Regions from separate parts of the Ureibacillus thermosphaericus genome, predicted to be linked through region 2. Evidence: riboswitches for the same ligand, from Rfam matches in the RefSeq annotation. Region 2 holds a riboswitch; each other region holds the start of a gene.
What was found. Region 2 has a riboswitch for cobalamin ahead of UtA1_RS11620 (glutaredoxin family protein). Riboswitches for the same ligand answer to the same signal wherever they lie in the genome.

Region 1 (2,201 bases), 1.6 Mb from region 2:
ACAGCTTAATCGATAATTGAATAAAAATATATAAACTGATGATTAATACAGGCACCACAAAAAATAGTACTGGAAATAAATCTCTTGCCGTAAAAAATACGACAATGACCGCCCCAACAAACATAAAAGGCCCGCGAACGAATATTTTTAATAACATGTTTAAGGCCCTTTGCAACCTTTCGATATCATTTGTTAAGTTGGTAATCAATTTTCCTAAAGTGAACTTGTCCTTATTGCTATTCGCAAAATATGTAATAGTTTCATATAAATCCGCTCGAACATCAGATGCAAAGTTTACCGCCGCTTTCGAACTGAAATATGTACAACCTGCACCTCCAAGCCATCCTATCATTGCACACAAAATTATTGCAGCAAACATCATAATGATATACTGTGTATCATTCGTTGCAATTCCTTTATCGATTATTTTCTGCATAATCGTTGGCTGAATTAAATCCATCGCTACTTCCAACACCATAAGTATCGGCGCTAAAATCGCAAAATGCTTATAGGGCTTTAAATATTTTGAAAGCTTTAACGCTGCACGCATTTTGTTACTCCTTTTCTTTATTACCATCGTTTAATTTTTGTATACAATTGTATACTAACCGTCAAGTTGATACCCTTACATTTCCAACTATAACTGAATAGATTCCATAATATTTCACCACTAAAATAATCTTTTAGGCAATGGAAGTTTTCAAAAAACTTGACTAAAGTTTCATTTCATTTTAGATTATTTAAAAAGTATATCTATGTAATTAGGTGCCCTTTTTAGGGAGAATAGGGAATAAAGTGAGAATCTTTAGCGGACCCACCACTGTATCGGGGAGCAATATAGAAAATGCCACTGGGAAACTGGGAAGGCCTATATTTGCGATGAACCTAAGCCAGGAGACCTGCCTAATTACTTGAAAACATACAGTACGATGGTAAAGTCTGTAGTTTATTTGGCATGCCAATAAACTGCAGACTTTTCTTATTTCAATAATCGATGGAGGAGATTCAATTGGAACTATTGCAATCGACATTACAAAACATTAAACAACTTAATAAAGAAGTGATGGAAAAAGCAAGAGAAAGAGTAGATGCTCTTTGTAAACCGCCAGGCAGTTTAGGAAAATTAGAACAAATCGCGATACAACTTGCTGGAATAACTGAGAAACTAGAGCTTGATGTATCCAATAAAGCGGTTATTTCATTAGCTGCGGATCACGGTGTATATGAAGAAAATGTTTCAAATAACCCCCAATTTGTAACGGTAATGCAGGCAATTGGCTTTGCTAAAGGTTTTACAGGAGTATGTGCTATTGCAAAAGCAGCAGGTGCAAAAGTCGTTCCAGTAGATATTGGCATTAAAGAAGATTTACCAAAAGATTCTGGAGTCATCGTCAAAAAAGTGAAATACGGAACGGATAATATGGCTAAGGGACCAGCAATGTCACGACAAGAAGCGATTCAAGCGATTGAAGTAGGTATTGAAATTGCCAATGAACAAGTGAAACAAGGTATCCATGTTTTAGCAACTGGAGAAATGGGAATTTGTAATACCACTCCAAGTAGTGCTGTCCTATCAGCATTCTGTGGTTGTGACCCGGCTATTGTAACAGGTATGGGAGCTGGGGTAGATAGTCTTCAACATAAGATTGACGTCATTCGAAGAGCTCTTGACATAAATACGCCAAATCCAGATGACCCAATTGATGTGTTAGCGAAAGTTGGCGGTTTGGAATTAGGGGGAATGGCAGGCGTAGTCCTAGGTGCTGCAGCAAATCGTATTCCTGTAGTAGTGGACGGTTTTATTTCCACAGTTTCTGCACTTATTGCTTATAAATTAGAACCGAAAGTGAAGGATTACATTATTCCATCCCATCTTTCAGAAGAGCCTGGAGCAAAAATTGTAAACGAGGTATTAGGGTTAGAGCCTATGTTGAATATGAATATGCGATTAGGTGAAGGTTCAGGAGCAGCCCTTGCTTTTCCTATTCTTGATGCCGCATGTTCTATGATGAACACCATGACTACTTTAGAAGAATCCCATCAATATATGCTAAAAATCATGGGGAGTCAAACAATTTAAAAGATAAGGCTATCTAGAAGACTATCTAGATAGCCTCTTTATTATCATAAAGAAACTCTTTCAATTAATTCCTTTGAATTGTTTTTCGGAGAATTTACTAGATTAGATACTGGATAGGCAG
Region 2 (2,201 bases):
CGCTTGCCCGATTGGCGATACCTTTTATCGGATCACCTAAAGGTCTTAAATCCGTTAAATTTACCCCTACCCCTCCGCCAAGCCTTGAGAGTTCTAAACAATAACCGAGGTTTTCTGCAATGCTATTCATCGAATCATCCATGGATAATTTAAAACAACTTACCAATTCCCCACGCGCTTTTTTACCGCTATTCAGTGTGGTTGGTGTTGCTGGTTGAAAAGCCTCCATCATCGCACGAATTGCTTTTTCTGCCAACAATTCATCACCATTCGCTAAATATAAGGCGATAATGCTCATCCGATCCTCATAAGTTTCTAAAATTTCTTTTCCATCTCGACTTTTCATTGCGTAACTTTCAAAAAATTTGCTCGCGCTCATAAATGTTTGAAATCGAAAACGATAAGAATACGCAATGTCAAAAATTTTATTTATAAATTCGAAAGAATATTTTTGTAAAAATTCTTTCTCATAATATCCTTCTTCAATGAAAAAGCGAATCTTTTCTTCCAAACTAGAAAACTTCCGCATTTTCTGATTAACATGTTCGATAAAATATTGACGAGTAGCCTCTCGATCTTTCTCTAAATCAATTTTTCCTGTTTGGTGGTAGTGATTCAAAATTTCATTATTCAAAGTTAAATAGCTTTTCATCACTAAATCTCCTTTTGAATTACTCTGTTATAATAATCAATTATGGCATCATAATTTTTCTGAAATCCGCGTAATTCTATCTTTTGAACAATGGGAATTCCGTACCTTTCGTTAATCAAATGAGCAGAACGGCAAAAATAAGCATGGCCGAAATTCGAGTTCCCACTTGCAATAACACCCTTACAGAAACGAACATTATGTTGTAAAAACCTTTCCACAATTTGTGGTACTTCCCCTAATCCATCGGTATAGGTGAACAACAAAAAGGGATCATTTAATATAAGGTCATCCCGAATTTCAATGTGTGGTAACTCTAATTGATGAACGATAAAACGCACGTTGCCAGTTCGAGAAGCATAAGCAATCATACTGTGATCTTGCTAATGAATTTTTTCATATTTTCAATGTCTCCCATTAGCTCTCCATCGATTTCGATTACAGGTACAGAAAGAAATCCAGCAGTCAATAATTTTTCTTTCGCTTCTTCATTGTAATCAATCAAAATTTCTTCATATTTCCCTTCATAACCAAGTTGATTTAATTCGTATTTCATTAACAAACACTTTGGACAAACTTTTTTTGAATATAATTTCATTTCCTTCTCCCTTTCTACCATTCTTTTATGAAAATAAAAAAGCCATACCTTTTTCGGTATGGCTTTGAAATGGAAACAGTCAGGTACTAGGAAATGGACCGTCTTGCTTCCATTTCCTAGCCCCCGAAGAAATGAGCAATTCACGTTTATTAGGCAGGTCTCCTGGCTTATGCTTCATCCTCCAAGTTCCCTTCCCATACAAATTTGTACAGTGGATTTGAACTTTTCGTCAGCAATTACAGTTGCGGGGACAGCGTCAGATTTTCACTGACTTCCCTTTTAATCTACTATATATAGTAGAACCTAATAAACGAAATGCTATATATTGTGTTTTCGTGTTTCATTGTAACATGTAGTATTGTTAATTACAAGCTTATTTGGTAAATGATACAGTATCTACTAAAATCATTCACTCGATACGTAGAACTTAAGAACGGTTGGTTAATTTTCCTCTTTTAATATCTCAGGAATACCATACCAAACGCGAATGACTTTCTCACTTTTCTCAAAAAGTTGTTGATACAATCTACCACAAGTATCTCTCAAATGACGATCCTCTTTTGAAAGCGGCACTATTCCACGTCCGATATCCGTACAAATACAAATTAGGTTTGTCTTATAATCTAAATTCATTAATTTCCCCATTATTTGTGATACGATTTCATCTTCCGATAAATCCGGGACGAGCAAAATCATTTTTTCAAAACTACCTATAATAACGTATTCATCTTTTGTAAAAGGGCCTTCCGGTATTTCGCCTTCATAAAAATAACAGCGATTCGCACCTATTTCTTTTAACATGTTACTTACAAATTTTCGTTTACCATTATAGGCGCCTCCAATAACTGATTGCATTCTCTTCCCTCTTTCAAAGATTCAATATCGTCCCAACATAGGGTATAAATCATCCGATGCTGTGCAATAACATCTTGAAAACTTTTCTCTTTTTGAAAT
Region 3 (2,201 bases), 1.6 Mb from region 2:
ATGCCCCAACACAAAAGGCAAGGATGACTCTCGGCAATCGAATATTCCAAATAATCATTTCCTCATTTTTTGGTACTTCCATCCAAGTGATATGGAGGGTTTTCTCAAATATTATGTGGATAATTTTTTCCACAGCAACGGGTACACTGCTTATAAATAAACCTAAAATGATTGCCGCGGCAAAAAGAATACCACTCCCTACATAAATCCAACCAATTTTATTATTCAAAAATTTCAGGATAAATAAGTTTCGCAAGAGTTTCGACTCCTTCAATTAAACGAGGGCCTGGTCTTGTTACTGTATCGCTGTCCACATCGTAAACTTCGCCATTTTTTACCGCAGGAACCGCTTGCCAACCATTACGAGCAAGTACTTGTTCCTTTGGATTCTCTATATAATAGCCGTATGTCGTTATAATCACATCCGGGTTTAATTTTACTATTTCTTCCTCATTCATCTTTACCCATCCTACTTGATCACCTGCTACGTTAATGGCTTGGATGGATTCTAACATTTCATGCATAAAGGTATTTTTTCCAGTCGTAAAAATATCTGGTTCTGGTGATACTTCAACCCAAACTCTTTTTTTATCTACAACGGCTTTCGCTTTCTCTTTAATGGCTTCATGACGTTTTTTCATATCAGCAATAATCTCTAAAGCTTTATCTTTTGTTCCAGTGGCTAAACCAATCATTTCAATGTTTTCATAAACATCTTCAAAAGATGCTGCACTACCAACGACGATGGTTTGAATACCCGCCTCTTCAAATTGTTTTAATACCGTCGGATGAGCTTTGTAATGATAATCTGTCACTAATGCTATATCTGGAAGTAGAGATAGAACTAGCTCCACATTAATGTCCTGTCCTCCCACCTTTGTAATATTTTCTGTTTCAGCCGGGTAATTACAATAATCTGAAACACCGATAATTTTGTCGCCTAGTCCAAGAGCAAAGGCAATTTCCGTATTACTTGTTTGAATGGAAACGATTGTTTCTGGTTCTTCTTCAATCGTAATTTCCCTGCCTGCATCATCAGTAAATGTAACTGGGAAAGTAGCATTCTTCGATTCGTTTTCTTTTGTCACCGTTTCCTGGGTGTTATCATTTGTTTCATTGCTAGCACAACCAGCAATGAATGGGATGGTTAATAATAAAACTAATGCTAGAAGTATTGCTCGATTCATTTTTAACATCTTTCGTCTCCTCCTTTTATAAAAAATAAAAAACGCTTCCCCCTCTTGGAAAGCGTTGTAAAGGCAGATATGTATACTCTAACCATATGCATAATGACACATATACATTCAATTGGTATCTGCTCTTTAAACATCCCTTTCCTCGAAGGATGTTTAAAATACAAATAGGCAGGTCTCCTGACTTACGGGTCATCGGTTTGTTACTCCTTCCCATGTTCAACAACACAGTGGATAATTGCAACTACCTACCCGATTACAGTGGCGGGACCGTGTTGGATTTTCACCAACTTCCCTCTTAGTCTTAAATGTAATGAATTTACATTTAAGAAACCTATTTGTTTGTTATTCAATTATTTGTTCTAGTGCCATTATAGTAGAATAACCGTACCTTGTAAAATAAATGTTTTTTATCTTGCTTCTGGCCATTGAAAAAAACACTAATACTGAATACAATTTAACAATAAATATTCTGAAATTTCGTGTTCGAAAGGAATGAAATGATGGAAAACTTTTTTCTATTTGTTTTGATGTGTGTTTTGTTAATCCTTTTACCTGGCCCTGATTTTGCCATCGTCACTAAAAACACTGTTACTCGTGGCAAATTTGGCGGAATGAAAACTGCTTTAGGTACTTGTTGTGCCCTGCTAATTCACACTACTGCCGCGATATTAGGATTATCTGCGCTCATTGTAAAATCAGCCTTTTTATTTTCTATTTTTAAGTATGTTGGAGCCATTTACTTAATTTATCTTGGAATTAAAACTTTTTGGTCTTTGAGAAAAAAGAAAGATGAAGTAGAGGTAGAATTTGTGCAAGAAGGTACATTGAGTAATACATCTTGTTTCAAACAAGGATTTTTAACTAATATATTAAACCCTAAAGTTGCACTATTTTTCTTAACCTTCTTCCCTCAATTTGTAAATACTAGTAGCGATACATTTATGCCGTTCCTTATTATGGGAATTACTTATACCATTCTTACGGCCCTGTGGTTCGTTTTCTATA
Region 4 (2,201 bases), 190 kb from region 2:
ATTGCAAATTCAGAAGATCCGGAAGCTACACGCCAAGCAAAAATTGAGGAATATAAAGAAAAATTTGCTAATCCATATGTTGCTGCTTCACTTGGAATGGTTGATGATGTAATCGATCCAAGAGAAACTCGCATTAAGTTAATTCAAGGATTAGAAATGCTTGAAAATAAAGAAGAATCAAGACCTAAGAAAAAACACGGAAATATTCCGCTATAATTGTGAAAGTTTCCAATTACGTACCATTAGAAGCACAAGCTAATCCCAGTTTGTACTTCGATTTTTCCAAAAATTCAAATTGGTTCTAACAATATTTCATATCAAAAGGTAATGAATATTATATGAATTTAGTAATTATTTTGTCTTATTTATAGAAAGATATAGAAATTTTTCAAACAATATGCTACAATTCAACTAAATTTCAACAACTGAATAATCTATACGGTGCTAATGAAAATTAGCTTAAAAGGGAAACTAGTGAGAATCTAGTGCGGTCCCGCCACTGTGAAGAGGAGCTCAAAATCAAATGCCACTGTGCAAACGGGAAGGCGATTTTGTAGCGATGACTCTAAGCCAGGAGACCTGCCGTATGGAGTGGATGGTAGTGTCCTACGAGGATAGGTACACGAATAGGCATGATTGGATTATTATGTCTTATTGTGGGACACTGCTAGTTTGGCAGTGTTTTTTTATTTTCAAATTTTCATTTTAGGAGGAATTTTATGAAAGTCTCAATCAAAATACTTTACTTTCTAGCAGTATTATTAATCATTCCTAATACAGCTTTTGCTATGCATATCATGGAAGGTTTTTTACCAATCAAGTGGGCAATATTTTGGTGGCTCCTTACATTCCCTTTTTTAATCATTGGATTAAAGAAAATGAGTAGTTTAGTAAAGAGAAATGCTGAGACGAAGTTATTACTAGGTTTATCGGGTGCATTCACTTTTGTATTATCCGCATTAAAAATTCCTTCGGTTACTGGAAGTTGTTCTCATCCTACGGGTGTTGGGTTAGGAACCGTATTATTTGGACCATTTGTAATGAGTGTTTTAGGTACCATCGTGTTATTATTCCAATCATTATTATTAGCCCATGGAGGTTTAACAACGCTTGGCGCCAATGCGTTTTCGATGGCGATTGCTGGACCTTTTATCGCCTATGGAGTATTTAAAGGCTTCAATAGGATCGGTTTGCCCTTTACTCTAGCAGTTTTCTCAGCAGCAACATTAGCAGATTTAGGTACATATGTCATTACATCTATTCAACTTGCACTAGCCTTTCCATCTGAAGTTGGTGGAATTTTCGCTTCATTTGTAAAGTTTGCTGGCGTATTCGCTGTTACACAGGTACCATTAGCAATTATTGAAGGATTGATTTCAGTAATGGTGATGAATTTCTTATTGAAATACAACGAAAGAGAATTAAAGTTACTTCAAGTACTAAAGAAACCCCAGGAGGTGAAGTAAGATGTTAAAAAAGAATATGCTTTTATTAATTTTGATCATTTTTTTAATGATTGTCCCGCTGATTGTTAACGGAGATGCAGAATATGGTGGTGCAGATGGAGAAGCGGAAGGATTAATTACAGAACTGAACCAATCCTATGAACCATGGTTTTCAAGTATTTGGGAGCCTCCTAGTGGTGAAATAGAAAGTTTATTATTCGTACTACAAGGAGCAATCGGTGCAGGGTTCATTGGTTACTTTATAGGATATATGCGAGGCCGGAATAGGGGCGGGAATGCAGAGATACAGAAATGAGAATGTTAGAATATTTCGCTTATCAATCACCTTTAAGAAATAAACACCCAATCGAAAAAATGGGATTTGCTCTTATTCCATTAATATTGAATATCGTATTTCAACATGTTCTTACATCCATATTCATATTTTGCATCATGACAGTTATTACTTTAATAATCGGAAAAGTTCCGATTCGCGTATATTTGAAGTTATTGCTTATTCCAGTGGTATTTCTAATTTCAAGTATACTAGTCATTTTACTCAATTTTTCAACTAACCCTATAGAAGGTGCCATTTTTCAATCTATTATTGGTCCCGTCACGATTTCAATTTCGATAACGAGTGTTGAAAAGGCATTGATGCTATTTGTTGTTGCTTTATCGAGTATTAGTTGTTTGTATTTTTTAATTTTATCTACGACGATTCAAGATTTTCTATATGGATTAAGGTGTTGTAAA

Region 1: linked by a shared signal. The riboswitch ahead of cobT (nicotinate-nucleotide--dimethylbenzimidazole phosphoribosyltransferase) and the one ahead of UtA1_RS11620 (glutaredoxin family protein) in region 2 are both predicted to bind cobalamin.
Region 3: linked by a shared signal. The riboswitch ahead of UtA1_RS03950 (ABC transporter substrate-binding protein) and the one ahead of UtA1_RS11620 (glutaredoxin family protein) in region 2 are both predicted to bind cobalamin.
Region 4: linked by a shared signal. The riboswitch ahead of UtA1_RS10720 (energy-coupling factor ABC transporter permease) and the one ahead of UtA1_RS11620 (glutaredoxin family protein) in region 2 are both predicted to bind cobalamin.

The regions. Positions count from the first base shown of each region.
Region 1 covers NZ_AP018335.1:823,937-826,137, reverse strand. Annotated here, with positions in the region: gene UtA1_RS03995 (ABC transporter ATP-binding protein) at 1-550, opposite strand, end outside; cobalamin riboswitch at 747-921, shown strand; gene cobT (nicotinate-nucleotide--dimethylbenzimidazole phosphoribosyltransferase) at 1,010-2,080, shown strand; gene UtA1_RS03985 (SOS response-associated peptidase) at 2,125-2,201, opposite strand, start outside.
Region 2 covers NZ_AP018335.1:2,422,879-2,425,079, forward strand. Annotated here, with positions in the region: gene nrdE (class 1b ribonucleoside-diphosphate reductase subunit alpha) at 1-652, opposite strand, end outside; gene nrdI (class Ib ribonucleoside-diphosphate reductase assembly flavoprotein NrdI) at 655-1,020, opposite strand; gene UtA1_RS11620 (glutaredoxin family protein) at 1,017-1,247, opposite strand; cobalamin riboswitch at 1,383-1,569, opposite strand; gene UtA1_RS11625 (bifunctional adenosylcobinamide kinase/adenosylcobinamide-phosphate guanylyltransferase) at 1,689-2,102, opposite strand; gene UtA1_RS11630 (histidine phosphatase family protein) at 2,054-2,201, opposite strand, start outside.
Region 3 covers NZ_AP018335.1:815,150-817,350, reverse strand. Annotated here, with positions in the region: gene UtA1_RS03955 (FecCD family ABC transporter permease) at 1-256, opposite strand, end outside; gene UtA1_RS03950 (ABC transporter substrate-binding protein) at 222-1,196, opposite strand; cobalamin riboswitch at 1,347-1,546, opposite strand; gene UtA1_RS03945 (LysE family translocator) at 1,697-2,201, shown strand, end outside.
Region 4 covers NZ_AP018335.1:2,228,114-2,230,314, forward strand. Annotated here, with positions in the region: gene UtA1_RS10715 (acyl-CoA carboxylase subunit beta) at 1-216, shown strand, start outside; cobalamin riboswitch at 423-601, shown strand; gene UtA1_RS10720 (energy-coupling factor ABC transporter permease) at 720-1,466, shown strand; gene UtA1_RS10725 (energy-coupling factor ABC transporter substrate-binding protein) at 1,468-1,761, shown strand; gene cbiQ (cobalt ECF transporter T component CbiQ) at 1,758-2,201, shown strand, end outside.